DNA from 4 places in the Bradyrhizobium sp. 6(2017) genome. Region 1 is predicted to be linked to each of the others. Evidence: predicted binding sites of a transcription regulator. Region 1 holds the regulator's gene; each other region holds the start of a gene.
The links. The regulator PhoB, encoded in region 1, activates phosphate uptake and scavenging genes when phosphate is short. The targets are predictions, from matches to a motif close to TGTCATNNANCTGTCAT.
Positions count from the first base shown of each region.

Region 2: the regulator PhoB is predicted to act here: its motif matches at 3,871-3,887, upstream of pstS (phosphate ABC transporter substrate-binding protein PstS).
Region 3: the regulator PhoB is predicted to act here: its motif matches at 2,460-2,476, upstream of G6P99_RS16330 (inorganic phosphate transporter).
Region 4: the regulator PhoB is predicted to act here: its motif matches at 4,824-4,840, upstream of ugpB (sn-glycerol-3-phosphate ABC transporter substrate-binding protein UgpB).

Region 1 covers NZ_CP049289.2:1,138,052-1,145,688, reverse strand. The annotation lists gene G6P99_RS05370 (hypothetical protein) at 1-216, shown strand, start outside; gene G6P99_RS05365 (Hsp33 family molecular chaperone) at 254-1,258, opposite strand; gene argF (ornithine carbamoyltransferase) at 1,484-2,410, opposite strand; gene G6P99_RS05355 (aspartate aminotransferase family protein) at 2,410-3,618, opposite strand; gene G6P99_RS05350 (hypothetical protein) at 3,617-3,856, shown strand; gene G6P99_RS05345 (GcrA family cell cycle regulator) at 4,117-4,629, shown strand; gene phoB (phosphate regulon transcriptional regulator PhoB) at 4,871-5,581, opposite strand; gene phoU (phosphate signaling complex protein PhoU) at 5,712-6,428, opposite strand; gene pstB (phosphate ABC transporter ATP-binding protein PstB) at 6,440-7,258, opposite strand; gene pstA (phosphate ABC transporter permease PstA) at 7,255-7,637, opposite strand, start outside.
Region 2 covers NZ_CP049289.2:6,427,689-6,435,325, reverse strand. The annotation lists gene purQ (phosphoribosylformylglycinamidine synthase subunit PurQ) at 1-592, shown strand, start outside; gene G6P99_RS30425 (tripartite tricarboxylate transporter substrate binding protein BugD) at 656-1,615, shown strand; gene G6P99_RS30420 (tetratricopeptide repeat protein) at 1,815-2,465, shown strand; gene G6P99_RS30415 (DMT family transporter) at 2,720-3,697, opposite strand; gene pstS (phosphate ABC transporter substrate-binding protein PstS) at 3,931-4,983, shown strand; gene G6P99_RS30405 (alkaline phosphatase family protein) at 5,142-7,364, opposite strand.
Region 3 covers NZ_CP049289.2:3,500,641-3,508,277, forward strand. The annotation lists gene G6P99_RS16325 (LysR family transcriptional regulator) at 1-664, shown strand, start outside; gene G6P99_RS16330 (inorganic phosphate transporter) at 787-2,415, opposite strand; gene G6P99_RS16335 (UdgX family uracil-DNA binding protein) at 2,868-4,331, opposite strand; gene G6P99_RS16340 (ImuA family protein) at 4,589-5,383, shown strand; gene G6P99_RS16345 (Y-family DNA polymerase) at 5,520-7,136, shown strand; gene G6P99_RS16350 (error-prone DNA polymerase) at 7,133-7,637, shown strand, end outside.
Region 4 covers NZ_CP049289.2:112,636-120,272, forward strand. The annotation lists gene aroA (3-phosphoshikimate 1-carboxyvinyltransferase) at 1-1,091, opposite strand, end outside; gene G6P99_RS00495 (TIGR02300 family protein) at 1,238-1,645, shown strand; tRNA gene G6P99_RS00500 (tRNA-Ala) at 1,741-1,816, shown strand; gene G6P99_RS00505 (GIY-YIG nuclease family protein) at 1,949-2,188, shown strand; gene G6P99_RS00510 (MarR family winged helix-turn-helix transcriptional regulator) at 2,198-2,659, opposite strand; gene G6P99_RS00515 (organic hydroperoxide resistance protein) at 2,842-3,267, shown strand; gene G6P99_RS00520 (CaiB/BaiF CoA transferase family protein) at 3,490-4,695, shown strand; gene ugpB (sn-glycerol-3-phosphate ABC transporter substrate-binding protein UgpB) at 4,896-6,212, shown strand; gene ugpA (sn-glycerol-3-phosphate ABC transporter permease UgpA) at 6,379-7,260, shown strand; gene ugpE (sn-glycerol-3-phosphate ABC transporter permease UgpE) at 7,260-7,637, shown strand, end outside.

The sequences.
Region 1 (7,637 bases):
CCACCGTCCACTGACGAACCAGAGCCGAAGAAGCCACTGCGCGCCGACCGGCCTCCTGCCGAAGGTTTCGTGATCATTGTCGACAAACATTTCAAGTCGGAGTTCGACACGGTCGAGGCTGCTGAAACGTCCGGCCGACAACTGAAGGCGGCTTATCCGATGCTTCAGATCGAAATCTATGACGCCGTCAGCAAGACCCGCACCTTGCTGAGCTGACAGGCCTGGTTACCGGGCCTCGTGGACAGGTTGCCGCCTACTCCACGCCGGCTTCCTGCGGCGTGAATTCATACACCGACGAGCAGAACTCGCAGGTGACGACGACCTTGCCGTCCTTGACCATCTCGGCGCGATCGTTCGGCGCAAAGCTCTTCAGCATCGACGACACCGCATCGCGCGAGCAGGAGCACTGCGCGCGCAACGTCTGCGGGTTGAAGACGCGGACGCCGCGTTCGTGGAACAGCCGGTAGAGCAGCCGTTCGCCAGAGAGATCGGGATCGATCAGCTCGACATCCTCGACGGTCGAGATCAGCGACTGTCCCTCGACCCAGGCGTCATCGTCAGGCACGTGATGCGTGGCCGTGCCCTCCGGCGCATCGCCGGGGTGCAGATCGGCCTGCTTGGCGCGCTCGGGCGCCTTGGGCAGGAATTGCAGCAGGATGCCGCCGGCGCGCCAGTGCAGCTTGCCGCCCTCGCCGCCGCGCATCTCCTCGCCGACCGCAAGGCGCACCCGGGTCGGAATCTGCTCCGAGCGCAGGAAATATTCGTGGGCCGCCTCTTCGAGGCCGCCGCCGTCGAGCGCGACCAGTCCCTGGTAGCGGCTGGTGGTGTTCGCGCCCTGGTCGATGGTCATCGCGAGATGGCCTTTGCCAAGCAGCTCGCCCGAGCTCTGACCAGTCTTGAGGCGCGCCTCGTCGTAACGCGCATAGGCACGCAGCCGGTCGGGCGCCTGGAAATCGACGATCAGCAGCGAGACCGGACCATCGGTCCGGGTCTGCAGGATGAAACGGCCCTCGAACTTGACCGACGAGCCGAGCAGCGTGGTCAGCACGATGGCCTCGCCGAGCAGCTTGCCCACCGCGGGCGGATAATCGTGCTTGTGCAGGATCTCGTCGAGCGCGGGGCCGAGCCGGGTCAGCCGGCCGCGCAGATCCAGCGCGCCGACCTCGAAGGCCAGCACGGCATCGTCGACAGGAACCGCTGACGGCGCGCGAACCGGCGCCTCGGGCGTGATTTTGATGTCAGGGGATTGTGAAACCATGGCGCTCTATCTGGGGTCTCGAACCATGAAATAAAGGGGTTGAGCTAAACGCGAACTCTTCGTCCCTGCCTTGTGCGCAATTGCGCACTGGGGCAGGACCCATAACCACCACTGTCGGTTGATGCATCCAGCTGAGGCCCCAGCCTTCACAACAATTGACAGCGGTGGTTATGGGTCCCGGGTCGCGCTGCGCTTGCCCGGGACGACAACGTTAGTGACCTACGACTACGCGACCGCGTCGAAACACCAGGCCAGAATGCCCTTCTGCGCATGCAGGCGGTTTTCCGCCTCGTCGAACACCACGGATTGCGGGCCGTCGATCACCTCGTCGGTGACCTCCTCGCCGCGATGCGCGGGCAGGCAGTGCATGAACAGTGCGTCCGGCTTAGCGAGCGACATCAGCTTGGCATTGACCTGATAGGGCTTCAGCACGTTGTGGCGGTGCTCGCCCTCCTTGTCGCCCATCGACACCCAGGTGTCGGTGACGACGCAGTCGGCGCCGCGCACGGCGGCTTCCGGATCGGTGCCGAGCACGATCGGAGCGCCGGTCGCCTTGATCCAGTCGCGCATCGGCTTCTTCGGCGAGAGCTCCGGCGGGGTCGCGACATTGAGCTGGAACTTGAAGCGCTCGGCGGCGTGCGCCCAGGAGGCCAGCACGTTGTTATCGTCGCCGGTCCAGGCCACCGTCTTGCCCTCGATCGAACCGCGATTTTCCTCATAGGTCATGAGGTCGGCCATCACCTGGCAGGGATGTGAACGCCGAGTCAGGCCGTTGATCACAGGCACGGTGGCATGCGCCGCGAGCTCGAGCAGCGCGTCATGGTTGAGGATGCGGATCATGATCGCATCGACATAGCGCGACAGCACGCGCGCGGTGTCGGCAATGGTCTCGCCGCGGCCGAGCTGCATCTCGGCGCCGGTCAGCATGATGGCTTCACCGCCGAGCTGGCGCATGCCGACGTCGAACGACACCCTTGTGCGGGTCGACGGGCGCTCGAAGATCATCGCCAGCGTCTTGCCCTCAAGCGGCTTCCTGCCCTTCTCATGCGCCTTCCGCGCCGCCTTCATGGCGGCGCCAGCGGACAGCATGTTGCGCAGCTCGGCGAGCGGCACCTCGTCGATGTCGAGGAAGTGGCGGACAGGCTTGCTCATCATCCCGCCGCCTTCTTCGGCTGGGTTGCCGCCAGCGCAGAGCAGGCGCGCTCGAGCGCTGTGATCGACTGGTCGATCTCGGCCTCGGTGACGATCAGGGGCGCCAGGAAGCGCACCACATTGTCGCCGGCGCCAACGGTGAGCAGCTTCTCGTTACGCAGCGCGACGATCAGGTCGCCGGAGGGCACCACGGCCTTGACGCCGATCAACAGCCCCTCGCCGCGCACGTCCGCCAGCACGGACGGATAGCGGTCGACGACGGAGGCTAGCTTCTGCTTGAGCAGCAGCGACATCTTCTGCACGTGCTCGAAGAAGCCGGGTTTCAGCATCACGTCGAGCACGGCATTGGCCGCGGCGACCGCCAGCGGATTGCCGCCGAAGGTCGAGCCGTGCGAACCCGGCGCCATGCCCTCAGCCGCCTTGGCGCTCGCCAGCACCGCGCCGATCGGGAAGCCGCCGCCGAGCGCCTTCGCCAGCGACATCACGTCAGGGGTCACGCCGGTGCGCTTGTAGGCGAAAAGATCGCCCGTGCGGCCCATACCGGTCTGCACCTCGTCGAATGCGAGCAGCAGGCCATGCTCGTCGCAGAGCGCGCGCAGCGCCTTGAAGAACGCCTGCGGCGCCGAGCGCACGCCGCCCTCGCCCTGCACCGGCTCGATCAGGATGCCGGCAGTGTGCGGGCCGATCGCTTTCTTGACGGCCTCGATGTCGCCGTGCGGCACCTGGTCGAAGCCGTCCATCGGCGGGCCAAAACCCTCGAGATATTTTGGCGAGCCGGTCGCAGCCAGCGTGCCCAGCGTGCGGCCGTGGAAGGCGCCTTCGAAGGTGATGATGCGGTAGCGCTCGGGATGGCCCTTGGAGAAGTGATAATGGCGGACCAGCTTGATCACGCCCTCCATCGCCTCTGCGCCGGAATTGCAGAAGAACACGAAGTCGGCAAAGCTCTGCTCGCACAGCCGGGCGGCCAGCGCCTCGCCGTCCGGGCTCTTGAACAGGTTCGACATGTGCCAGAGCTTGGTCGCCTGTTCCTGCAGCGCCTGGACCAGATGCGGATGCGCGTGCCCGAGCGCGTTCACCGCAACGCCCGAGGTGAAGTCGAGATAGCGGTCGCCGTTGGTTGCGATCAGCCAGGCGCCCTCACCGCGCTCGAAGCCGAGATCGACCCGGGCGAAGACGGGGAGCAGATGCGACGAGGCGCTGTTGGTCATGGCGTTCACTGCCGGTTTGAAGCCGACAATTGCCGTGCGCGCCTTGACGCCAGTGCAGCAACGGCCAGCTTCGGAAAACAAAACGGCCGCCTTTGCGGGCGGCACGTGCAGCCATTCTATGCTGCGGCCAGTAGGTGTCAATCGCCAGGAGCCGGCCTTTGCCGGCCTTCCTGCGATGCGAAACGAGCGCAATCCGGAGCATTCCGGTGCGGTGGAAAAGCCTCATTACAGTGCTTAACTTTGTGGGAACATGTGGACGCACGGCCGCGGACTCTTGCGCCAGAGTCACGCCATATTGTAGCGTTTGGCCTGTCGGGTACGACATCTCGTGCGGCAGTACTGGACCCTCTAAGTAGCCTTCGTGTCACACGTAAACGTTCGGGCGCAAGACCGCGCCCGGCGAGGGCTAAGGGATTCTGGCCGCTGGGATTTTGACCCGGATTTGGCTCGCAGCGTCGCTCCAATGACTGGCCGGCGCCATGCGAAAGGAAGAATGCGATGACTGTATTGACCTGGTCCGACGATCGCGTCGAGCAGCTGAAGAAGCTCTGGGAGTCTGGCCTCTCGGCCAGCCAGATCGCCGCGGAACTTGGCAATGTGACGCGAAATGCCGTGATCGGCAAAGTGCATCGGCTCGGCCTCTCCGGCCGCGCCAAGGCCCCCTCCACGGCCGCGCCGCGGCAGCGCAAGGCCCGCCCCGCCCAGCACATGATGCGGGTGGCGCGTCCGGTCTCGCGCGGCAACACCGCGCTGGCGCATGCCTTCGAGGTCGAGATGGAGCCCGATCCGATCTCCTACGACAACGTGGTGCCGATGAGCCAGCGGCTGTCGCTGCTCGAGCTGAACGAAGCCACCTGCCACTGGCCGGTCGGCGATCCATCGAGCCCGGAATTCTTCTTCTGCGGCGGCAAGGCGCTCGGCGGCCTGCCCTATTGCGCACACCACTCGCGCGTCGCCTACCAGCCCGCCGGCGATCGCCGCCGGCCGTCGGCGAAACCGCAGATCAAGTGAGCACTCGGGAAACTGGCGTAGGACTGAAAAAGAAATCCCCGTGAAAGCGGGGATTTTTTTGTGAGAACCGTAGCCCGGATGCATCACCGGCGTCGTCCCGGCGCAGGCCGGGACCCATAACCACGAATGGGTGTTGTTTGAAAGCCGTCTGGCCGCGTGCCGATTGCGCCGGCCGCGGCGTATGGGTCCCGGCTTTCGCCGGGACGACAACGTGTTGCGGTTTATGAATGCCACACGGCCGTTACGGCTGCGGCTCGGCCTTCGCGAAGCGGTCGTCGAGCGCGTAGCCGGCGCCGCGCACGGTGCGGATCGGATCCTGCTCGCGGCCCGGATTGAGCAACTTACGCAGGCGGCCGATATGCACGTCGACGGTGCGCTCGTCGATATAGATGTCGCGGCCCCAGACGCTGTCGAGCAGCTGCTCGCGGCTGAACACCCGGCCGGGATGCTCGAGGAAGAATTCGAGCAGACGATATTCGGTCGGCCCGAGATCGATCGGGCGGCCGGAGCGCGCCACGCGGCGCTTCTCGCGGTCGAGTTCGATATCGCCATAGGTCAGCACGGTGGCAAGCCGCTCCGGGCTCGCACGGCGCAGCAAGCCCTTCACCCGCGCCAGCAGCTCGGGCACCGAGAACGGCTTGACGATGTAATCGTCGGCGCCGGTGGCAAGCCCGCGCACGCGCTCACTCTCCTCGCCGCGCGCGGTCAGCATGATGATCGGAAGCTGCTTGGTCTCGGGCCGCGCCCGCAGGCGGCGGCACAGTTCGATGCCGGACAGGCCCGGCAGCATCCAGTCCAGCACAACGAGGTCGGGGATGCGCTCCTTCAACCTGGTGTCGGCGTCGTCGCCGCGTCCCACCGTTTCGACGTCGTAGCCTTCCGCATCGAGGTTGTAGCGCAACAGTGTCGTCAGCGCTTCCTCGTCTTCGACTACCAGAATGCGTGCGCTCATCGGTCTAAGTTCTTTCTCTGTGGTGATCCGTTGCCCAAACGCAAACCGAAACACTCAACCCCTGAGCATATTCCCCGTGGGAAACGGTTTGTCGCGACGACAATCCGGTTCCGCCGATGCGGATCATGCCCTAGTTGCCCGGCACCGTGGTGGCGAAATTGGTCATATCGCCCTTCGGACGCTTGTCGGTGATCTGCTGGCCCTCGATCATGTAGAACACGGTCTCGGCGATATTGGTGGCGTGGTCGCCGATCCGCTCGATGTTCTTGGCGCAGAACATCAGATGGATGCAGAACGAGATGTTGCGCGGATCCTCCATCATGTAGGTGAGCAGTTCGCGGAACAGCGAGGTGCAGATCGCATCGACCTCCTCGTCGCCCTTCCAGACGTTCATCGCCGCCGGCAGATCGTGCGCGGCATAGGCGTCGAGCACCGACTTGACCTGCGACAGCACGAGGTCGGTCATGTGCTCGAGGCCGCGGATCAGCTTCAGCGGCTGGAAATCGCTCTCCAGCGCCGCGACGCGCTTGCCCATGTTCTTGGCGAGGTCGCCGATCCGCTCGAGGTCAGTCGCGACGCGCATCGCGCTGACGATCTCGCGCAGGTCGATCGCCATCGGCTGGCGGCGAGCGATCGTCAGCACCGCGCGCTCTTCGATGACGCGCTGCAGATTGTCGATCTCGATGTCGGCGGCGACCACGCGCTTGCCCAGCGCGACGTCGCGGCGGATCAGCGCGTCGACCGACTCGGTGATCATGCGCTCGACGAGGCCGCCCATCTCGGCGACCAGGCGGGTCAACTCCTGCAGGTCGCTGTCGAATGCCTTGGCGGTATGTTCAGAAGCCATCGCTTGTCTCCTCAGCCGAACCGGCCGGTGATGTAGTCCTGCGTGCGTCGATCGCTCGGCGAGGTGAAGATCTTGTTGGTGTCGTCGAACTCGATCAGCTCGCCGAGATACATGAAGGCGGTCTTGTCGGAGACGCGCGCCGCCTGCTGCATGTTGTGGGTGACGATCGCGATCGTGTAATCCTCGGAGAGCTCCTGGATCAGCTCCTCGACCTTGGCGGTCGAGATCGGGTCGAGCGCCGAGCACGGCTCGTCGAACAGGATCACCTCGGGACGCACCGCCACGGTGCGCGCGATGCACAGCCGCTGCTGCTGGCCGCCGGAGAGCGACAGGCCGGAAGCGTTCAGCTTGTCCTTGACCTCGTTCCACAGCGCGCCGCCGCGGAGCGCCTTCTCGACCCGGTCGTCCATCTCGGACTTCGAGATCTTCTCGTAGAGGCGGATGCCGAAGGCGATGTTCTCGTAGATCGTCATCGGGAACGGCGTCGGCTTCTGGAACACCATGCCGACCCGCGCACGCAGCAGATTGAGGTCGAGCTTGGGATCGAGAATGTTGGTCTGGTCCAGCATCAGCTGGCCGACCGCGCGCTGACCCGGATAGAGATCGTACATCCGGTTGAAGATGCGCAGCAGGGTCGACTTGCCGCAGCCGGACGGGCCGATGAACGCCGTGACGCGGTTGGTGCCGAGCGTCAGGTTGATGTTCTTCAGCGCGTGGTGCTCGCCGTAATAGAAGTTGAGGTTGCGCACCGTGACTTTCGGCGGCGCTTCCGGCAGCGGCACCTGGGGAACGTGGCTCGCGACAGTCGTGGAGACGGAAAGCTCGGTCATTTTGCGGCCCTTTCGGCACCAAGGATGCGCGCGCCGATGTTCAGCGCGAGCACAGTGAATGTGATGAGCAGCGCACCGCTCCACGCCAGCTCTTTCCAGTAGGCGTAGGGACTCTGCACGAAATTGTTGATGGTCACCGGCAGGTTGGCCATCGTCTTGGTCAAATCCCAGCTGAAGAACTGGTTCGACAGCGCGGTGAACAGCAGCGGCGCGGTTTCGCCGGCAACGCGGGCGGTCGCCAGCAGCACGCCGGTGATCAGACCGGATCGCGCTGCACGATAAGCGATCCGCTTGATCACCAGCGAGCGCGGCAGGCCGAGCGCGGAGGCTGCCTCGCGCAGCGGATTGGGCACCAGCAGCAGCATGTCCTCGGTGGTGC
Region 2 (7,637 bases), 4.7 Mb from region 1:
CGCGCTGCCCAAAGGCACCGACCTCGTGGTGGTGCCCGGCGGCTTCTCCTATGGCGACTATCTGCGCTGCGGCGCGATCGCGGCGCGCGCGCCCGTGATGGACGCGGTGCGCGACTTCGCCGCCAAGGGCGGGCTCGTGCTCGGCGTCTGCAACGGTTTCCAGATCCTCTGCGAGTCCGGGCTGCTGCCGGGCGTGCTGATGCGCAATGCCGGGCTGAAATTCGTCTGCCGCGACGTGCATTTGAAGGTCGAACGCTCCGACACGCCGTTCACCCGCGGCTACAATGCCGGCCAGGTGATCCGGGTGCCGGTGGCGCATGGCGAGGGCAATTACGAGGCGGACGAGGAGACGCTGAAGCGTCTCGAAGGCGACGGGCGGGTGCTCTATCGCTACTGCTCTGCCGATGGCGTGGTCGACGAGGCCTCGAACTTCAACGGAGCCGCGCATTCGATCGCGGGCATCGTCAACGAGCGCGGCAACGTGCTCGGCATGATGCCGCATCCGGAAAACCACGTCGAAGAGATCATGGGCTGCACCGACGGCCGCGGCCTGTTCGCGGGCCTGGTCCAGCAGTTCGAAAAGGCGGCGTGATAGCCATAGCGTTTTCGAGCGAAGTGGGGACCGGTTCGCGTGAAGAAAACGCGTCAAAATAAAATGCTCGGACGGTGGTTCGCGGCGGCCGCCGCGCTGTTGCTTGTGACGGCGGCACACGGCCAGGACTTTCCGAAGCGTCCGATCACGATGATCGTGCCGTTCGCGGCAGGCGGCACCTCCGACGTGATCGCCCGCGCGGTGGCCGACCAGATGGGCGCAGCGCTCGGCCAGACCATCATCATCGAGAATGTCGGCGGTGCCGGCGGTTCGACCGCGCTGACCCGCGCCGCGCGCGCCGAGCCGGACGGCTACACGATCGCGATCGGCAATGCCGGCACCAATGCTGCGACCTACACGATCTATCCGAAGCTGCCGTTCACGCCCGACTCGTTCGCGCCGATCGCGGTGGTCGCCAAGACCTTCGGCATCGTCGCGCTGCGCAAGGATTTTCCGGCCAAGGACCTCAAGGAATTCATCGACTACGCGAAGAAGAATCCGGGCAAGATCAATCTCGGCCATGCCGGCGTCGGCTCCTCGAACTACCTGATCTGCAAGAGCTTCGTGCATGCCGCCGGCGTCGACGTGCAACTGGTCGGCTATCGCGGCGCGGCGCCGGCGCTGACCGATGCGATCGGCGGCCAGATCGACGGCGTCTGCGATGCCGCGGCCTCGGTGTCGCAAGCGATCGACGACAAGCTCGTGAAAGCGGTCGTGGTCGGCTCGACGGTGCGGCTCGCCTCGCTGCCGGAACTGCCGACCTCGACCGAAGCCGGTCTGCCCGAGTTCGAGGCGCAGGGCTGGAACGGACTGTTCGCGCCGAAGGGGACCCCGCCAGAGATCATCGCCAAATTGAACGCTGCCGCGCGTACCGCGGTCGCGAGCGAGGCGGTGAAGAAGCGGTTCGTCGATTTGTCGACCGTCGCGCCCGACGCCAACGAACTCGCGCCCGAGGTGCTGCAGCAACTGGTGACGCGCGACGTCGCGAAGTACCGGGCACTGCTGGCGGACGACCAGAAATAGCCGCTTCGCGCCGTGCCTTCGGTGCGCGGCGCCGTGAACCTGCCCGGTTCCGTCAGAGACCAATCCAGCATAGCGGCTTCCGCTTCACGATCTCTTCACGCTAAGGCGGCCGGCGCAACAACCGAGGATTGTCGCAGCGTAAAGGGCACGTTATGACGGAGGCGATTTGGATGAACTGTGCGCTTCGCGGGGATCCGCAATGCCTGTTGCATTGGTCATTTTGCTGCTCGACATCTCGCTGATCTATCACGCCGCGCGCACCGGGCGCCTGCAGCCCTGGGCCTTCATCATCCTGATGGTGCCGCTGATCGGCGCGCTCGCCTATATCGTCGTCGAGTTGATCCCGGAATGGTGGGGCGGACCGGGCGCCGCGCAGGCGCGCAAGCGCGTCGCCAACCGGCTCGATCCGGAGAAGCGCTATCGCGAACTGTCGGACCGGCTTGCGACATCCGATACCATCGCCAACCGAGCGGCGCTGGCCGCGGAGTGCCAGAATGTCGGGCGCTTCGAGGAGGCCGAGAGCCACTACGACCACGTCTTGGGCTTGCCGCAGGGCGACGATCCGGCCTACGCGCTGGCCAAGGCGGAGGCGCAGTTCGCCCGCAAGCAGCCGGCTGAAGCACTGGCGACGCTCGACGCCCTGCGCGAGCGCTGGCCGGATTTCGAGTCCGCCGAAGGGCATCTGCTCTATGCCCGTTCGCTCGCCGAGATCGGCCGGCTCGACGAGGCGCTGGAGGAATATCAGGCGGTCACGCAGTTCCCGGCGCCGAGGCGCGGGTCCGCTATGGCCTGTTGTTGCAGCTGGTCGGCCGCACCGCCGAGGCGCGCATGGTGTTCAACGAGCTGTTGATCCAGATGCGGCGCGCGCCGAAATATCTGCGCGACGCGCAGGCCGAGTGGCTCTCGATCGCCGGGAAGCAGCTGTCTGCATGAGCGGCCGTTGAATGGATGCGACTCGTCATTGCGAGCGAAGCGAAGCAATCCACCGCACCGCATACGCGGAAAGATGGATTGCTTCGTCGCTTCAGCGCAAAATTGCTTTGCAGTTTTGTCGCGAGCTCCTCGCAATGACGACGATAGAGCTGTGTGTACAAATGCCCGCGGCTACAGCTTGCGCAGCCAGCGCTTGATGGCCTCAGCCGGCACCGTCATCGCGGCGACGCCGGCCATGACCAGCACGAGGCCGAGCGCCAGGTTCGACGGCACGGATTCGCCGAGCAGCAGCACGGACAGCGCAACGCCGATCGGAATGCGCAGATAACCCTGCGCATTGGTGGTGAGCGTGCCGAGCCGGGTGAGGCACATGTAGAACAGCATCAACCCGAACGCGCTCGAGAAGATGCCCATGACGACGGTTGCGACCAGCGCCTGCGGCGTCGGGTGCAGCGTCCAGGGATGGTCGATGATCAGGGCGACCGGCAGCAGCACGGTTCCGCCGAACAACAGCGAGCCGGCCGCGACCACCATCAGATCGTAATCCGACAGCCGCAGTCCGAAGATCGTGGCGCAGGCGAACGACACGGTCGCGAGCAGGATCGCGATCTCGGCAAAGATCTCCTTGCCGAAGCCTGAGAGCGCGTCGAGGCCGATGATCGCGACCGTGCCGGCGAGGCCGAGGATCGCGCCGGCCAGCTTGAGCAGCGAGGCGGGCTCGTGCCGCGTGATCGCCCAGGTGATCAGGAAGGCGAAGATCGGCGTCGTCGAGGCCAGCACCACGGTGTTGGAGGCCGGCACATAGAGCTGCGCCCAGGTGATCACCAGGAACGGGATCGTCGAGTTGATGGTCTGCTGGAAGGCGAACAGCTTCCAGGCCTTGAGGTCGGTCGGGATGCGGATACCGCGGATCCGCAGCACCACGAGCAGGAAGGCTGCGGCGACCAGCGAGCGCGCCGAGATGAAGGTGACCGGCGGGATCGAGCCGAGCCCGATCTTGGTCAGCGGATAGGTCGAGCTCCAGCAGCAGGCCAGCGCCACGAGCAGCGCATAGTCGCGCCAGCCGCGTGCGCCCGGCGCAGACGTCGACGGAGTGGGTGTGATCGCGGAAGCCGTCACGCTGCCCGTCTTCGCTGTGCTCTTCGGCACCTTGATTGGCTCCCTTCGCGCATTGGGCGCGCGACGGAGCGAATGTAGCTTGGCGGTGGGGCGAAAGGCTAGGGCTTTGAATTTGCGTCGATATTCCGCTCGGCGGTTTGCAGCTGCGCCCGGGCGCGGCGCGGGACCGGCGGCGCCAACCACCATTTGGGGCTCCGGCCCTTGTTACAGTTTTGTGACCTGGCCCACACGGAATTACCGCTCGTCCTGCTAGGCTCGAGCGCATGACGAAGCATTTCAGATTACCGATCATTTTCACTGCTCTGGTCGTCGCAACGCAATGCTTGGCTGCGGAGACGAAGGGTGCGGGCTCAACCTTCGTGTCGCCCGTGATGGCGAAATGGATCGCCGGCTACAAGGCAAAGACCGGCAACGACGTCAGCTATCAGTCGGTGGGCTCGAGCATCGGCGTCGGCCTGATCAAGAAGGCGGCCGTCGATTTCGGGACAAGCGATATGCCGCTTGATCCGAAAGAGCTCGATAAGCTCGGCATGGTGCAATTCCCGATTGTGATCGGAGGCGTCGTGCCTGTGGTCAACATCGAGGGCGTCAAGCCGGGCCAGATGCAATTCACCGGACAACTGCTTGCTGACATCTATCTCGGCAAGGTCAGATCCTGGAACGACCCGGCCATTCAAGCCGTCAATCCCGATCTGAAGCTGCCGCGCACGGCGATCACCGTCGTGCATCGGATCGACGGCTCAGGGACGACGTTCAATTGGTCGAACTATCTCTCGAAGGTCAGCGCGCAGTGGAAGGCCAGCGTCGGAGAGGGCACGTCGGTCGAATGGCCCGTCGGGCTCGGCGGCAAGGGCAATGACGGCGTCGCCTCGCTTGTCGGCCTGATTCCCGGAGCGATTGGCTATCTTGAATACTCTTATGCGTTGCAACGGCTCGACCGGATTTCCTTCGGTCTGGTGCAGAACAGCGCCGGGAATTTCGTTACCCCGGACGCTGCATCGTTCCAGGCTGCGGCTTCAAGTGCGGACTGGACAACGACGCAGGATTTCTACCTGGTCCTGACCAACGCCCCGGGGGAGGACGCGTATCCGATCACGGCAACGACCTTCGTGCTGATGCACAAGCAGCCGAAATCGCCCGACAGGTCGGCGACCGCGATCGACTTCCTGCGCTGGTCACTGGAAAGCGGCAAGCCTCAGGCGCAATTGCTCAACTACGTTCCCTTGCCAGTCACGCTGGTCGAGCAGATCGAGCTGTATTGGCAGCACAATTTCGAGGCGCTGACGGCGTCGGCGGCGGTGCCCGGAAAGCGCTGATGGCCCAAGCTTTCGGTTCTGATTGAATCAGAACCGAAGCTTTGGCTTCTTTTGACGCGTTTTCTTCACGCGAACCGGTCCCACTTCGCTCGAAAACGCTTTAGAACGATCGATGGACGCCGGAGCTCGCGTCCATCGCTTGACGTCTGCATGCAATCCTAGCGCAGGACCTCGCGCAGCACCTCGCCATCGACCTGGTGCGGCGTCGTGCCCAGGATCTGCATGATGGTCGGCGCCACGTCGATATTGCGCATGTGCCGCACCACACTGTCGTGGCGGATCTGCGGACCCGCGGCGATGAAGGTTGCGCTCATCACCGGAAGCTCGGGGTCGTGACCATGGGCGCCATAGAAGTTCGGCATCGACAGCGCGGTGGTGGCCGCGCTGAACGGCGCGTCGCCCTGGCGCGCGACGCCGGGATTCTGGATGCCGTCGAAATTGTAGCCGGGCGCCATCAGCGCGAACACGTCACCGTAATCCTGGCCGACGGTCTTGCTGAGGCACTGTCCGGTTCCGGCGTCGCATTGCAGCGGCCGGGTCTCGACGACGGTGAAGATGCGCTGGTCCTTGAGCGAGTAGTTGAAGCGCGCATTGGGGTCGACCGCGTTCTTCACCGCATCCGTGATCTGCGCCACCAGGGTCCGGTAGGTCGCCAGATCGACAGTGCCGCCGAGCTCACGGTTCTGCAGGTTGACGTAGATGTCGGCGGCCGGACCGGAGGTGCGGATCCCGACCTTGCTGGTGTCGATACCGGCATTGCGCAGGATGTTGGTGAGATTGACCGAGGTGTGGAATGGCGCGAAGCCGTGGTCCGACACCACGATCACGTTGCTGTCACGGCCCGCCGCATCGGCAATCTGCTTCACCGCCCTGTCAGCCGTCTGGTAGGCGAAACGGATGTAGGACGCGTATCGCTTGACCTTGGCGGGGTCCTGGTTGGCGCCGATCGAATTCGGGTCCTTTGGATTAGTGCCCTGGCGCGGATCGGTGAGCAGGAACTGGTGCTCGGAGCCGTCGGGCTGCTCGATATAGACCATCACCAGGTCGGCGTCCGGATGGGTCTTGATCGCGCGTTCGCCGATATTGGCCTGGTAGCGCACGAAGGTCTTCACCATGTCCTCGAACATCGTCTCGATCTCGACGTCGGGGAAGTTGGTGAAGCCGGGGCTCAGCCGCTCCGGAATGCGGAAGTCGGCCTGCGGACGCCAGAATCCGATGTTGTTGTTGATGTCGTCGACATCGGCGAGGACCGGCGTGTTGCGCGGGATGAAGTTGGCGCCGTAGCGGGCAAAGCGCACCACCGAGAGGTCGGGGGACAGCGCCGAGACGAAGTACGCAGCACCGACCTTCGCCCCGCTGCCCTCGAAGAAGAACGGTGCGTTCTCGCCGCCGAACTTGACGTAGGCCGGTCCGGTCGACGGCGCGTGGAACGGTCCCGCGGTGATGCCGCGGTTGGCATCGAAGAACACCAGCGTGTCGTAGTTCACCTTGCGATCGTTGGTGGTGTCGATGGCAGCGACGCGGATCGAATATTTGACGTCGAGCGTCGACGCGCCGGTGCAGGTCGCACTCGCCGCCGAGGAGCACGAGAACGTCTCGATCGGTGCCAAGGTCACCAGCACCGGGCTGAACGAGAAATGGCCCGCGGCCTGTAGCGCCGCCACGATGGACGGATCGGCCGTGAAGTCGCTGCGCGACAGCGAGAAGCCCTGGGCCCCGATGCCGCCGAACGCGCCGAACGGGACCGTGAAGTCGGTGATGCGGGTGGGCTGCGCCGGCTGCACCACGGTGTTGTTGATGGAGATGTCGGCGCCGTCGCCGCCGGGCCAGGTCGCCGTGATGACCTTCTTGCCCTGCTGGCGCAGTTGCACCCACAGGGGCTGTGCCGTCGGGTGCGGCGACGGCCCGAGCGGGCTCTCGCTGTAGCCGCCGATCGGCGCCGCAAAGCCGCTGATGCTGCCCGTGATAGGGCCGACGATCGGCTCGAATGTGTTCGAGGGGATGTCGTTATGGACCGCCGTCGAGCCGGTCGCGATCGCAATATGTGACACTGCGGTGAGCGACGGTGACGCCGTCACGTTCTGCAGCGCCACTGCGCCGCGCCGTGAGAGCCGGGCGAGGCCGCCGTCGCGCGGCAGCACGCCTTCCTCGATGAATTTCTGGATGAAATCGGGCTTGGCGCCGTCGAGCGAGATCATCACCACGCGCGGCTTGCGGCCATGATGGTCGCCGTCATGATCATGATCATGATCGCGCGAATCGCCGAAGCCGCGATCGCCATTGTCGCCGTCCTGACCGGCGCACGCCGGAGTTGCAACGCACGCTAACGATGCGACAAGCGACATCGCCGACGTGACGGAAACAAACGTCTTCAATTTCATGAGAATGCCCCAACCTCGCTGCGCGATTGCACATACGGAAACCGTTCAGCAATCTTCAGGGGCTTGGCTGACGCGCATGTGACGCGTGCGCGACGACGCAACGACAGTGCGTCGTCGTGTCACAACTGCAGTTTGATTGCTTCACGCAAAGAACGCGCGAGAACACAACGAGCTAGAGCTGCGCTTTCGATTCAATCGTGCCGATGTAACGGCCGGATGACGGCGGGCGTCCACAGATCGAAAGCGTTTCCGAGCGAAGTGGGCACCGGTTCG
Region 3 (7,637 bases), 2.4 Mb from region 1:
CGAGATCGACGGGCTCGCCGCACCGGCGGAATTCGATCCGGCGACGGCCGAGGGGAGCGTGACGATCTCCTGCAACTACCACGAACGCCAAACCTTGATCCCGCAATTCAGCGCGCGGCTGCGGGCCGGCGCGCCGCTCGTTCGTCTTGTCCTGCTCGACGCCGCCGGCCACGGCGACGTCCATCTCAAGCAGAACCAGTGCGACATCGTGCTCGGCCCGGTCGGGATCGTCGGCGAGAGCTTCTTTAGGCGCCACATCCTCACCGATCACTATGTCTGCGTGATGGATCCGGCCAATCCGCTGGCGCGCGGCCGGATCGCGCTGTCGGCCTATGCGAAGGCCGAGCATGTCTTCATCACCCACAGCGGCGAGTGGCAGCCGCTTTATCTCGAGGCACTGAAGGCGAAGCAGATCGAGATCGAGCCGTTGGTCAGCCTTCCGAACCATGACAGCCTGGAGCGCATCATCGCCGGCACAAAGCTGGTCGCGACCACCCCGCATCATCTGGCGCGGGCGATGCGCGGCGGCCTGCATGTCGCTGCGCTGCAGTTCCGCGTGCCGATCTCGATCGACATGTACTGGAGCGCCAGGACGGCCAAATCCGGCCTGCACAAATGGGCGCGCGGCCTGCTCGCCGAGGACGCCCGGGCTTGTGCTGCCTGAGCCGCAGTCTTTGAAGACGGCCGTCGCGAAACGTCCTCCATCACGCAGCAAGGCCCGCGCTGGCGGCGCGGGCCTTGCGTGTTTCTTGCGTGTCTTGCCAGAGCCGCCGCGGCTCTCGCGGGTCAGAACACCCGCGAGAAGATCACGTAGAGGCAGCCCGACAGCAGGATCGCGGCGGGGAGCGTCAGCACCCAGGCCATCACCATGTTTCTGATGGTGGCGACCTGGAGGCCGGAGCCGTTGGCCGCCATCGCGCCGGCGACGCCTGACGACAGCACGTGTGTGGTCGAGACCGGCAGGCCGAACATGTCGGCGGCGCCGATGGTGGCGGCGGCAACGAGTTCGGCCGATGCACCCTGTGCGTAGGTGAGATGGGTCTTGCCGATCTTCTCGCCGACCGTGATGACGATGCGCTTCCAGCCGATCATGGTGCCGAGGCCGAGCGCGATCGCGACCGCAACCTTCACCCAGGTTGGGATGAATTTGGTGGCGCTGTCGAGCGAGGCCTTGTAGGCGTTCAGGGTCGCGACCTCTTCCTTGCTGAGGTCGTTTTCCTTGTCCTTCATCAGGAAGCGGATCGCCTCCGAGGTCAGGTACATGTCGTTACGGGTGTTGCCGACGACTTCCGCCGGCACCTTGTTCAGCGAACCGTACTTCTGCACCTGGTCGCCGACGTCCTTCACCAGCACCGACAGCGAGGGATAGGTGCCTTCGCTGATGTGGTGCGACGAGACGTATTGGGTCACCGCCGGGCGGGGATCGCCGATGATGCTGTGGCCGGCGCCCTTGGCCGCGACCACCTTGGAGGCGGCCTCCGAGGTCTTCTGGAACTGGGCCACCTGGCTCTCCGGCAGCGCGCGGTTCAGCGCGTAGGCGGTCGGCACGGTGCCGATCAGGATCAGCATGATCAGGCCCATGCCCTTCTGGCCGTCGTTGGAGCCGTGGGCGAAGCTAACGCCGGTGCAGGTCAGGATCAGCAGGCCGCGGATCCAGAGCGGGGGCGCCTTGTTGCCTTCCGGCGCGGCGTAGAGCGCCGGGTTCCTGATGATCATCTTCAGCAGCAGCAGCAGCCCGGCGGCGCAGATAAAGCCGACCAGCGGCGACAGCAGAAGCGCGTAGCCGATCTCGGTGGCCTTGCCCCAATCCACGCCCGAGGTGCCGTCACGGCCGCGCAACAGCGCGTTGGCGACGCCGACGCCGATGATCGAGCCGATCAGCGTGTGCGAGGAGGAGGCGGGCAGGCCGAAATACCAGGTGCCGAGATTCCACAGGATCGCGGCGATCAACAGCGCGAACACCATGGCAAAGCCGGCGCCGGAGCCAACCTGCAGGATCAATTCCACCGGCAGCAGCGAGACGATGCCGAACGCCACCGCGCCGGTCGAGGTCAAGACGCCGAGGAAGTTGAACAGGCCGGACCACATCACCGCAGCTTCCGCCGGCAGCGAGTGGGTGTAGATCACGGTGGCCACCGCATTGGCGGTGTCGTGGAAGCCATTCACGAACTCGAAGCCGAGCGCGATCAACAGCGCGACCAGCAGCAGCAAGTAGGGCAGGTAGGAGGTGACCCTGGTGCCGGTGGCGTCGACGTCCGAATAGATGCTGTAGGCAACGTACAAAAGTCCCGCGGCAAGGATGCCGAAGAAGATGATCATCGTGAGCGGGTTAAAACCCTTGTCGAGATTGGGCCGCGACGCCGGCTGTATCGGCGCTCCATCGGCCAGCGATGAATTGAGTGTAATGTCGGTCATTTTGACGCCCCTCGTAGTTGGAGGGGCATTTTTGACTGATGGAGTTGAAGGTTAGATGACAAGCTCAACGTTGTTTTGCGCAGCGCAAGCAGGTGCTTGAATCCGCGCCATGCGTCATGCGCTGAATCTTGCTGCTTCTCTTTGAAATCGTTTGAACAGTCCCGCGAATACGGACACGACGGGACTGGCGCGCGCGGTGGATATCGCACGATCATTCGTGCGCATCGTCGGTCCAGGACGGCTGTTTCGGGAGTGAGGATGAGGTGGCGCGCCGCACGATCGGGGCTAGCAAACCGCGCAGCGCGCCCGCCTCAGGGTACGTCATGGCGTGAACATGACGCCCGATGCCCGTAGACACGTGAGGGTATCACGGATCAATTCAAGGTTGTAGGGATTTATCAGCGTTTTGAACAATTTCACGTTGAAGTGTGATCCTGCAGTTCCCCCGGAACTCAAGCCGCGTGGGCTGAATTGCGCAGCTGATTTGCGGCGATTTTCAGATCGTCGATAAAGCGTTGATATTCCAGCGCCTTGGCTTTCTCGTCGGGCAGCCGCAATAGATAGGACGGGTGTACGGTGACCAGCACCCTGGTTCCGTCATGCTCGATCAGCTGGCCGCGGTTCCTGTGGATAGGTGTGATCTTGCCGAGCACGCTCTGCGCGGCCGTGGCGCCGAGCGCCACCACCAGTTCCGGCTTGATGGCGGCGAGCTCGCGCTCATACCACTGCCGGCAGGCGCGGATTTCCGGCGTGCCCGGCTTCTGGTGCAGGCGGATCTTGCCGCGCGGCACGAACTTGAAGTGTTTCACCGCATTGGTGATGTAGACCTTGGCGCGCGCGATGCCGGCTTCCTCAAGCGCGCGATCGAGCATCTGCCCGGCGGGACCGACGAAAGGATGGCCGGCGAGATCTTCCTTGTCGCCGGGCTGTTCGCCGACCAGCATCAGCGTCGCGCCTTGCGGTCCTTCGCCGAACACGGTTTGCGTCGCGTCCTTCCATAGCGGGCAGGCGCGGCAAGCGGCGGCCTCGTCGCGCAAGGCTGCGATCGCGTCGTGAGTTTGCTCGTCTTGAGTTTGCTTGTCTTGGGTATGCGCGTCGCGAGTTTGCTTGCGGGGCATCGGCGTATCCTGCCGCTGCTGCGGCGCGGCCGCCTTGCGGGCGATGAAGGGGCCGCTGGTCATGCGCATGGCGTCTTCGATCAGAGGTTTAATGATCGAGTCCTCGGGCAGGTTCCTCCAATAGGCTTGCGGGATCTCCATCACTTTCAGCCGCGCGGGATTGAAGCGGCCGTTGTCATGCCGCCGCCAGGCCTCCTCGAGCCGGTCCTCGCTCGGCACCTCGGATTTGGCGACGCCCGGCGTGATCGAGATCGCGTGCCCGTCCCAATGTGCGCAGAGGTCGGGGGTCAGGATCGACCACGGCATGTCGGCGAAGCGGCCGGCGAAGAACGGTGCGGCATGCTCGACGATGCGATGCTCCGGCTCGAACCAGGCGACGTAATGCGCCTTCTGCTCGCGGCCGATCTCGCGGAAGCGCAGATGCGCGTGCATCCTGTCGATATCGCGATAGACCGCGCGCGCCATCGCGTGGACCTCGGCGACATCAGGATCATCAGTCGCGCTGAGCAGATCGTGATGGCTGCGCAGCCGCCACAGCAGGCGATAGAGCAGGGCGATGCGCTCGTCATTGCGATGCAGGATCGCGGTCCTTGCCAGCTCGACGAATTTCGCTGTGACGTTGAACTGCGTCTGCGGCGTGTCGGGCAATTCATTCACGCAGGATGCCGACAACAGTTCGTCGTCGCTGCGTACCGTCCACGTGACATCCGACGGCTTCACATCATTCAGCGCCAATCGCCGCGCGGCCTTGCGCCAGCCTTCGAAATCGGTGTCGTTGTCGAGCACGATGATACGCATGCGATTGCTCCGTTTCCGTCACGCCGCCATTTTCCGGGCCGGCGCGCCCGAGGCTGCGGGCGAACCGGCTAACGTTCGGGTTGGACGCTACTGAATCTCATTGATTCTACTGGTGAATCACGAAACTCACCAATCCGATTGACTCCGCCGGCCCTGTTAGCTTTATATTAGAACATACCATGAACAATTGAGCCAGTCTCTGGTTCGTTGTTCAGGCAGTGACGGCCTCAAATTTTCAAGTTGAAGGAGCGGCGCATATGAACGGCGCACGCACGGGTACGCTTGCGTCTCTGCGCGGCAGCATCGCGCGCATCGAGGCGCCATCGGAGGCGGCGATGCCGAACCGCATCGCGCTCGGTCACGCCAGCGCGGACGCCATGCTGCGCGGCGGGCTTGCGGCGGCAACGTTGCACGAGGTGTTCGCCGCCGGCCATCAAAGCGGGGCGGCGACCGGCTTCATCGCGGGGCTTGCCGGACGGCTCTCAGCGCGCAAGCCGCTGGTCTGGGTGCGGCAGGATTTTTCCGATCGCGAAAACGGCGCGCTGTCGATGCGCGGGCTCGCCGAGCTCGGTCTCGATCCGCGCCTGCTCGTTACGGTGCGCGCCGCCGATGTCGACAACGGCTTGCGCACGGCGGCTGATGCGCTCGCCTGCGATGCGCTCGGCGCCGTCGTGCTCGAGATCTGGGGCCATGCGCGCCAGCTCGACCTCGTCGCCAGCCGCAAATTGACCCTGGCCGCGCAAGCCTCCGGCGTCACCGCGCTGGTGCTGCGGATCGCGGCAACGGCGATCCCCTCGACCGCGGAGACGCGCTGGATCGTGCGCGCGGCGCATTCGCCGCCCGGCAATGCCGCAAGCGTCTGGGGCGCGCCGCGCTTCGACGCCGAACTCGTGCGCAATCGTCATGGCCCGGTCGGGCGATGGATCATGGAATGGAAATGTGATGAGTGCCAATTCAGTGAACCGTCGGCGTATCCTCAGCCTGTGGCTGCCACGCCTGCCCATCGACCGCATCAAGCGCAAGCTCGCGCAGGACATCGCCTCGCAAGCTGATGCTCGGGACATTCGGCAGGTGGCAGGGCTCCCTCTCCCGCTTGCGGGGGAGGGTTGGGGTGGGGGTGTTTCCACGAGTCCCACTCTTCGTCGGAAGGAAGTTTCCACACAGGAGATGGCAGGGCTCTCTCCCCACTTGCGGGGGAGAGTTGGAGAGAGGGGTACCACGGATGCCGGCGTATGCGGCTTACCCCTCTCCCTAACTCTCCCCCGCAAGGGGGGAGGGAACCCGTCCGCTCATGCGTCCCTTACGAATGAAGTAAGCAACTGCCTCCCCAGCGTCGTCGTCGCAAAGGACCACAACGCCATCCTGCTGCATGCCATCGACGAGGCGGCGGTGCGCGCCGGGCTGTCGATCGGGCTGCCGCTCGCCAATGCGCGCGCGATCTGTCCGGAGCTCACGGTCTACGACGCCGATCCCGCCGCCGATCTGAAGACGCTGAACGACATCGCCGACTGGTGCGACCGCTTCACGCCGCTGGTGGCGCTCGATCCGCCCTACGGGCTGTTCCTCGACATCACCGGCTGCGCGCATCTGTTCGGCGGCGAGCGCGCGCTGCTGCAGATCGTGACCAATGCGCTGAGCCGGCGCGGCTTCGCCGTCAGCGCTGCGATATCAGGCACCTCGATCGCGGCGCGCACGCTGACGCGTTACACTTCCGGGCAGATCGTCGCCAGCGGCGCGGAAGCAGAGGCGGTCGGCCCGCTGCCGGTGTCGGCGCTCGGCGCCGATCCTGCCATCACCACCGGCCTGCGCCGCGCCGGCTTGAAGACCATCGGCGATGTTGCCTCACGCGCGCCGCACGAGATTTCCGCGCGGTTCGGCGCAGCCTTCACGACCCTGCTCAGCCACGCGCTTGGGCAGGGCGATGCCCCGATCAGCCCGCGCAAGCCGCTGCCCGATTACATCGTCGAGAAGCGTTTCCCCGAACCGGTCGCGACCGACACCGTGATCGCGCTGACGTTACAAAGCCTCGCCAGGATGCTTGTTGCGGCGATGGACAAGCAGGGCAAGGGCGCCCGGCAGCTGGAGGCGAGCTTCTTCCGCACCGACGGCGCGGTGCGCGCGATCATGGTCGAGACCGGGCGTCCGGTGACGCGGACCGAGATGATCGACCGCCTGTTCCGCGAGCGGCTCGATGCGCTCAATGATCCGCTCGATCCCGGCTTCGGCTTCGATCTCATTCGCCTTGCTGCCGGCCGCACCGAGATCGTGGTGCAGCAGCAGCGCGATCTCGACACGTCAGTGCACGACAATGACGAGATCTCGGCGCTGATCGACCGCATCGCCGCCCGCATCGGGGGCAAGCGCGTCGTCGTGCATCTGCCGCTGGAGAGCCACATCCCGGAGCGCGCTGCGCTCGCGCTGCCGGCGCAGCATCATCTGACTGCTGCCAGCGCCGCCGCCTGGCCGGAACGCGCCGCCGGCGAGCCGCCGCTGCGACCTTTAAGGCTGTTCGAGCGGCCCGAACCCATCAAGGTGCCATTCGCGACCGTGCCCGACGGTCCGCCGCATCAATTCACCTGGCGGCGCGCGCAGCACGATGTGGTGCGGGTCGAGGGCCCCGAACGCATCGCGATGGAATGGTGGAAGCAGGATGGTGCGTCGCTGACCCGCGATTACTTCCGCGTCGAGGACGCCGAGGGCCAGCGCTTCTGGATATTCCGCGACGGTCTCTATGAGAGCGAGCTGCGGGACGAGCAAGGCAAGCCGCTGCCCGCCAACTGGTATGTGCACGGGCTGTTCGCATGACGACGCCAACGCCCGATTATGCCGAGATCGGCATCACCAGCAATTTCTCCTTCCTGCGCGGCGGCTCCGATCCGCGCGCCTATGTGCATCAGGCGAGCGAGCTCGGTATCCCCGTGATCGGGCTCGCCGATCACAACACGCTGGCCGGCGTGGTGCGCGCCTGGAAGGAGCTCGACAGCGAGAAGGTCGCCCATCCGCCAAAACTTTTGATCGGCGCCCGCATCGTCTTCATCGACGGCACGCCCGACATCCTGGTCTATCCGCGCGACCGCGCCGCCTATGGCCAGCTGTGCCAGTTGCTGACCCGCGGCAAGCGCGGTGGCGGCATCGAGCGCATCGAGAAGGGGGATTGCCGGCTCACCCTGTCCGATCTGCTCGATTTCGCCGAAGGCCAGCTCTTGGTGCTGGCGCTGCCGCATCGTTTCGAGGAAGCGACAGCGCTCGATATTATCAGCCGATTAAAGGTGAGCCGCGCCGATGGCGTCTGGCTTGCCGCAAGCC
Region 4 (7,637 bases), 1.0 Mb from region 1:
GCGGTGGCTTCAAGCCGGTCAGATTCCTTGACGCGCAGCTCCTGCAGGCCGCGCATGATCGTGGTGCCCTCGGCGAAGGCGGCCGCAACCGCCAGCACCAGATATTCGTCGATCATCGACGGCGCGCGCTCCGGCGGCACCTCGACGCCCTTCAGCTTCGAGGCGCGCACGCGCAATTGCGCCATCGGCTCGCCGGCATCGCCGCGCACATCGCTCTCCTCGATCGAGGCGCCCATTTCGCGCAGCGTGGTGAACAGCCCGGTGCGCAGCGGATTGGTCATCACGTCGGAGAACACCACGTCGGATCCCTCAACGATCAGCGCCGCCACGATCGGGAACGACGCCGAGGACGGATCAGCGGGCACCACGACATCGGCCCCGTGCAGCTCGGGCTCGCCGTTCAGCGTGATCCTCCGGCCATGACTGCCTTCCGTCTCCGAGGAGATCTCGGCACCGAAATGCTTCAGCATCAGCTCGGTATGGTCGCGGCTCGCCTCCTGCTCGATCACGGTGGTAATGCCGGGCGCGGACAGCCCCGCCAGCAGCACCGCGGACTTGATCTGGGCCGAGGCGACCGGCGTCTTGTAGACGATCGGCACCGGATAGCGGGCGCCATGCAGGGTGAGCGGCAGCCGGCCGCCCTCCCTGATGTCGCTGGTCCGGGCGCCCATCAATTCCAGCGGGTCGAGGATGCGGCGCATCGGCCGCGTGCGCAGCGAGGCGTCGCCGTCGAAGATGGCCGCGATCGGACAGCCGGCCACCGCGCCCATCACCAGGCGGCAGCCGGTGCCGGAATTGCCAAAATCGAGCGCGGCTGTGGGCTGGGCGAAGCCGCCGACGCCGACGCCTGCGACCGACCAGGTAAACGGGGCCGTCCGCTCCACCTTGGCGCCCAATGCGCGCATGGATTTGGCGGTATTGAGGACGTCCTCGCCCTCCAGCAGGCCGGAAATGCGGGTTTCGCCCACCGAAAGCGCCCCCAGGATCAGCGCACGGTGGGAGATCGATTTATCGCCGGGAACGCGGACTTTGCCGGCCAGGGGGCCGCAGGCGCGCGATTCCAGCGGGGTCGGGGTGTCAGAATGGGCCAAGATTGTGTCCTCTCGCGCCGCGGCAGGTATCACATAGGCAACACCGCGTCACGCGCCCGTCACTTGCGCGCAAACCGCTATTGACAGCGGCGGCTCAACTAGCCAAGTGAAGCACCGTTTTTCAGCAAAATTCTGGGATGACCACGTTGGCCAAGTCCGAGCTCGGAACCAAGCGTATTTGCCCGACCACGGGCAAGAAGTTCTACGACCTCAACAAGAATCCGGTGATCTCGCCCTACACCGGCGAGGTCGTGCCGATCGCACCCGTGGCCCCGCCGCGAGGCCGTGGCGCCACCGTCAGTTCGCCTGCGACCGCCGCCGAGATGCCCGAGGCGGCCGAGACCGAGGAATTGGTCTCGCTCGAGGAGGCCGATGCCGAGGAGAACACCGGTAAGGTCAAGGCCGTGGTTCCCGAATCCGAGGACGATATCGAGGTCGATGAGACCATCGATGACGATGACGACGACGATTCGACCTTCATCGCCGACGAGGAAGAGGGCGATGAGGACGTGACCGATATCATTGGTGACGTCGGCGGTGATGAAGAGACTTGAGATCGGCGCCGATCTATGATCAACGGTGCTGCCGCGCGAGTCGCTTAGGCCGCGCGGGCCGGGATCGATCCCCCAGGGTCATCCCAACTGGATAAGGGGCCATAGCTCAGCTGGGAGAGCGCTTGCATGGCATGCAAGAGGTCGGCGGTTCGATCCCGCCTGGCTCCACCACGCTTCGCCCTTCGGGCTACGCGTGGCGCAGCCACGAGTTGCCTGAAGGGCGAAGCGTGGTGTCCGGCGTAGCCCGAAGGGCGAAGACGGACTGCCAAGGGTTCTATCCCCATCCGGCTCCAGCGGATGCGAATGTGGTACGTGTACATCATCCGCAGCACCAACTTCCCTGATCAGGAAGATGTTGGTGCCACCGAGGATCTGAAACGACGGATTCCCGAGCACAATGCCGGCAAATCCGCGCACACCTCAAAGTTCAGGCCCTGGCAACTCGTTTGGTACTGCGCATTCCCGGACAAGTACAAAGCCCTGGCATTCGAGAAATACCTTAAATCCCACAGCGGCCGCGCCTTCACCAATAAGCGCCTCTGACAGCTCCCCCTACTCCCCCAGCACTGCATTCAGCCGGTCGCGCAGCGCGACGATCTCATCCTTCATCGCCAGTAACTCGCCGACCGTGCAGTCCGAGGCCGCGAGGATCGACTGCGGAACGGCCTTGGCCTTTTCGCGCAGCGCGTGGCCCTGCGCCGTCAGCGCGATCAGGACCTGGCGCTCGTCCTCGGTGCTGCGGGTCCGCTTGATCAGTTCGGCCGCCTCGAGCCGCTTGAGCAGCGGCGTCAGCGTGCCGGAATCCAGGAACAGGCGCTCGCCGAGGTGCTTCACCGGCACGTCGTCGCGCTCCCACAGCGCCAGCATCACGAGATACTGCGGATAGGTCAGCCCAAGCCGGTCGAGCAGCGGCTTGTAGACGCGGTTGAAGGCGTGTGCGGTCGAATAGACCGCAAAGCAGATCTGGTTGTCGAGCCGCAGCGCCTGATCCGCCGCCGTTGGTTTCCTGACCATGATTCCCATCGAATCCATCTCGTTTCCGGGTCATTCTGGGCTCACGGGAGCCGGGATTCAATTGCGAACAATTAAATGTGAGGCCGCATATTTTATATTGTGTGCAATCTAATTGCGTGCAATATATGCCTCGTCGAACACGAACTCAAGTCCACCGAAGTCCAAACCCAAGGGAGACCACCATGTCTGTGAACGTGCTCTACAAGACCAGCGCCAAGGCAACCGGCGGCCGCGACGGCCATGCGGCGACGCTCGACGGCGCGCTCGACGTCAAGCTCACCACCCCGAAGGAGCTCGGCGGCGGCGGTGGCGCCGGCAACAATCCGGAGCAGCTATTCGCGGCCGGCTATGCCGCCTGCTTCATCGGCGCCATGAAGTTCGTGGCCTCGCAAGGCGGCCCGAAGGTTCCCGCGGATGCCTCGGTGACCTCGACGGTCGGTATCGGCCCGCGCTCGGCAGGCGGCTTCGGCCTCGCCGTCGAGCTCGCCGTCTCGCTGCCCGGCCTTCCCCGCAATGAGGCCGAAGCGCTGGTCGAAAAGGCCCACCAGGTGTGCCCCTATTCCAACGCGACCCGCGGCAATGTCGACGTCAAGCTGAGCGTCGTCTAATTCGCCTTCCGCCCAATGGTCCGCCACATCAGCGTGGCGGACCATTGCATTTGAGCGGACTTTTTCATTTGAGGGCATTGCATTTCGAATGCCAGTTCGCTTGGCGAACGCAGGCGCGGCCCGCTGCATGGGCCTGCGCAGACGGGAGCATTGCTGCCCCGCGCGAAGACCGTTAGCTCTGGGACCTCGTTTTTGAGTCCCAACTGAGCGAAGGTTGCTTCCATGAATACCCCAGCGGTGACGGGTGCGATGACCGGACTGCGCTTGATCGATCTGACGCGCGTGCTCGGCGGCCCGTATTGCACCCAGATCCTCGCCGACCACGGCGCCGACGTGATCAAGGTCGAGCCGCCCGCCGGCGACGAGGTGCGCGACTGGGGCCCTCCCTTCCACGACGAAGACGCGGCCTATTTCGTCGGCATCAACCGCAACAAGCGCTCGATCGGCGTCGACCTCGCCTCCGAGGGCGGACGCGTCGTGCTGATGAAGATGCTCGAGACCGCCGACGTGCTGATCGAGAATTTCAAGCCGGGCACGCTCGACAAATGGGGCATCGGCAACGAGGTGCTGCGCGCGAAATTTCCGCGCCTCGTGCATTGCCGGATCTCCGGCTTCGGCGCCGACGGCCCGCGCGGCGGCAATCCCGGCTATGACGCGATCATCCAGGCGATGACCGGCATGATCGCGGCGACCGGCTCAGCCGAGAGCGGCCCGATGCGCATCGGCGTGCCGCTGGTCGACATCACCACCGGTCTCTATGCCGCGATCGGCATCCTGATGGCGCTGTCGGAGCGGCAGCGCTCCGGGCTCGGCCAGTTCATCGAGACCACGCTGTACGAGACCGGGCTTGCGATCATGCATCCGCACACCGCGAACTATTTCATGCATGGCAAGCCGCCGTCGCTCACGGGCAACGAGCATCCCAACCTCGTGCCCTACGCGATCTTCCCGACCAAGACCGACAACATCTTCATCGGCGTCGGCAATGACGGCACCTTCCGCAAGCTCGCCAAGGAAATCGGCAAGCCCGAGCTCGGCACCGATCCGCGCTTTGCCCGCAACAAGGACCGCATCGCCAACCGCGATGCGCTGCGGGCGGAGCTTGCCGCGGTGTTCAGCCAGCACGAGGCCGAGCCACTGTGCAACCGGCTGCTCGCAGCCGGCCTGCCGGCAGGCCCGGTGCAGAAGATCGACCAGGCGTTGACCAACCCACACACGATCCACCGCGGCGACGTCATCGAGAAGGATTGGTACAAGGGCGTCGCCTCGCCAATCCGCCTCGAACGCACCAAGCCGAGCCTGCGCCGCACGCCGCCGAAGTTCAGCCAGCACGCCGCGGAAGTGCTCGGCGAGTTCGGCTACTCCAGGGACGAGATCAGCGGCCTGGTTGAGAAGGGCGTGGTCTGCGGTCCCCAGCGCAAACGTTAATCCTCACGCCTGCTCTGCGGTGCAACGTCGCGTCCGGCGTTGCACCGCACGGACGCGGTCGCAATCTCCGCCTTTTTTACCGCTTCCCTTTGCTTCGGCTTCCCCTCTACCATGACTTTCGTTTATACGGTCATTTGAACGTCATCCGGCGCTGTTAACGCGCGCAACGAAAGATGGCGTTCCAACCGGGAGGGGTTTTGATGATCTTTCGACGACTCGGCGCTGCTGCGGCAGCCGCTGCCGCGCTTGCATTCGCGTCGCCTGCATTTGCGGTGACCGAGATTCAGTGGTGGCACGCGATGACCGGCGCCAACAACGACGTCATCGTCAAGCTGGCCAACGACTTCAACGCCGCGCAATCCGATTACAAGGTCATCCCGACCTACAAGGGCGGCTACGCCGACACCATGAACGCCGGCATCGCCGCATTCCGCGCCGGCAACGCGCCGCATATCATGCAGGTGTTCGAGGTCGGCACCGCGACGATGATGGCCGCCACCGGCGCCGTCAAACCGGTCTACAAGCTGATGGCCGATGCCGGAGAAAAGTTCGACCCCAGCGTCTATCTGCCCGCGATCACCGGCTACTACTCGACCTCGAAGGGCGAGATGCTGTCATTCCCCTTCAACTCGTCGTCGACCGTGATGTGGGTCAATCTGGACGCGCTGAAGAAGGCCAACATCGCGGAGATCCCGAAGACCTGGCCGCAAGTGTTCGACGACGCCAAGAAGCTGAAGGCGGCCGGCTACGCCACCTGCGGCTTCTCCGGCTCCTGGGTCACCTGGGTCAATCTCGAGCAGCTCTCGGCCTGGCACAACGTGCCGCTCGCCAGCAAGGCCAACGGCCTCGACGGCTTCGACACCGTGCTCGAATTCAACGGCCCGCTGCAGGTCAAGCACCTCGAGAATCTGGTCGAGCTGCAGAAGGACAAGACCTACGACTATGCCGGCCGCACCAACACCGGCGAAGGCCGCTTCACCTCGGGCGAGTGCCCGATCTACCTGACCTCGTCGGCCTTCTTCGGCAACGTCAAGGCGCAGGCCAAGTTCAATTTCACCGCGGCGCCGATGCCGTACTATCCCGACGTCAAGGGCGCGCCGCAGAACTCGATCATCGGCGGCGCCTCGCTCTGGGTCATGGGTGGCAAATCGGCCGAGGAATACAAGGGCGTGGCCAAGTTCCTGACCTTCCTCTCGGACACCGACCGCCAGATCTGGATCCACAAGGCTTCGGGCTATCTGCCGATCACCAAGGCAGCCTATGCCAAGGCCAAGGAAGAGGGCTTCTACAAGGACCAGCCCTATCTCGAGACCCCGCTGCTCGAGCTCACCAACAAGGAGCCGACCGAGAATTCCCGCGGTCTGCGCCTCGGCAACATGGTGCAACTGCGCGACATGTGGTCGGAGGAGATCGAGCAGGCGCTGGCCGGCAAGAAGACCGCCAAGCAGGCGCTGGACGCCGCCGTCGAGCGCGGCAACCAGATGCTGCGGCAGTTTGAAAAGACCGCCGTCCGCTGACATGATGCCTTCGGCATGATCCGGAAAAGTGCGAAGCGGTTTTCCGGAAAGATCATGCCCAAACGACGAGCTAAAGCGCGACGACTTATTCAACCTAATCTCGTCGCGCTTTAGGGCCATCCCCCGGCAGGCCGCAACCTCGCGGCCTGCCCTTTTTGCCGAGACCATGCAAAAGCAAGCGGTTTTCCAATCAAAGCTGTTGCCTTACGCGCTGGTTGCTCCGCAACTCGCGATCGTCCTGATCTTTTTCTACTGGCCGGCCGTGCAGGCGGTGATCCAGTCCTTCCTGCTGCAGGACGCGTTCGGCCTGTCCACCAGCTTCGTCTGGTTCGAGAACTATCTCGAACTGTTCAAGGAGCCGGCCTATTTCGCCGCGATCGTCAGGACCTTCGCGTTCTCGTTCGCGATCGCGGTCTCTTCACTGTCGTTCGCACTGTTGCTTGCAGTGATGGCCGACAGGCCGCTGCGCGGCTCGACGCTCTACCGCACGCTGCTGATCTGGCCGTACGCGGTGGCTCCGCCGGTGGTCGGCGTGCTCTGGGTGTTCATGCTGCACCCCTCGCTCGGCGTGCTGTCGCGCTATCTGCGCGGCATGGGTGTCGACTGGAATCCGCTGCTCAACGGCGACCAGGCGGCGGCGCTGATCATCCTCGCCGCGGCCTGGAAGCAGATCTCCTACAATTTCCTGTTCTTCCTCGCCGGCCTGCAGAGCATCCCGAAGAGCGTGATCGAGGCCGCCGCGATCGACGGCGCCCGTCCGATGCGACGGTTCTGGACCGTGATCTTCCCGCTGCTGTCGCCGACCATCTTCTTCCTCCTGGTCATCAACATCGTCTACGCCTTCTTCGACACCTTCGGCATCATCGATACCATGACCCGCGGCGGTCCGGGCAAGGCGACCGAGACGCTGGTCTACAAGGTCTATACCGACGGCCTGCTCGGCGGCAATCTCGGCTCCTCGGCGGCGCAGTCGGTCATCCTGATGGCCATCGTCATCGTGCTGACCGGAATCCAGTTCCGCTTCGTCGAACGCAAGGTGACCTACTGATGGTCGAGGAGGAAGGTTTTCAGCGCTATCTGGCTCACGCCATCCTGTGGATCGGGATCGCGATCGTTGCCTTCCCGGTCTATCTCGCGATCGTCGCCTCGACCCAGGACAACGCGGTCATCGCCAACGGCCAGATGTCGCTGTTGCCCGGGGGCCATTTCCTCGAGACCTACTACCAGACGCTGTTTGTCGGCACGAGCGGCTCGACCCGCGAGCCGGTGCTCAACATGATGCTGAACTCGCTGATCATGGCGCTCCTGATCGCGGTCGGCAAAATCGCGATCTCGATCATCTCGGCCTACGCGATCGTGTATTTCCGATTTCCGTTCCGGATGGCGATCTTCTGGATCATCTTCATCACCCTGATGCTGCCGGTC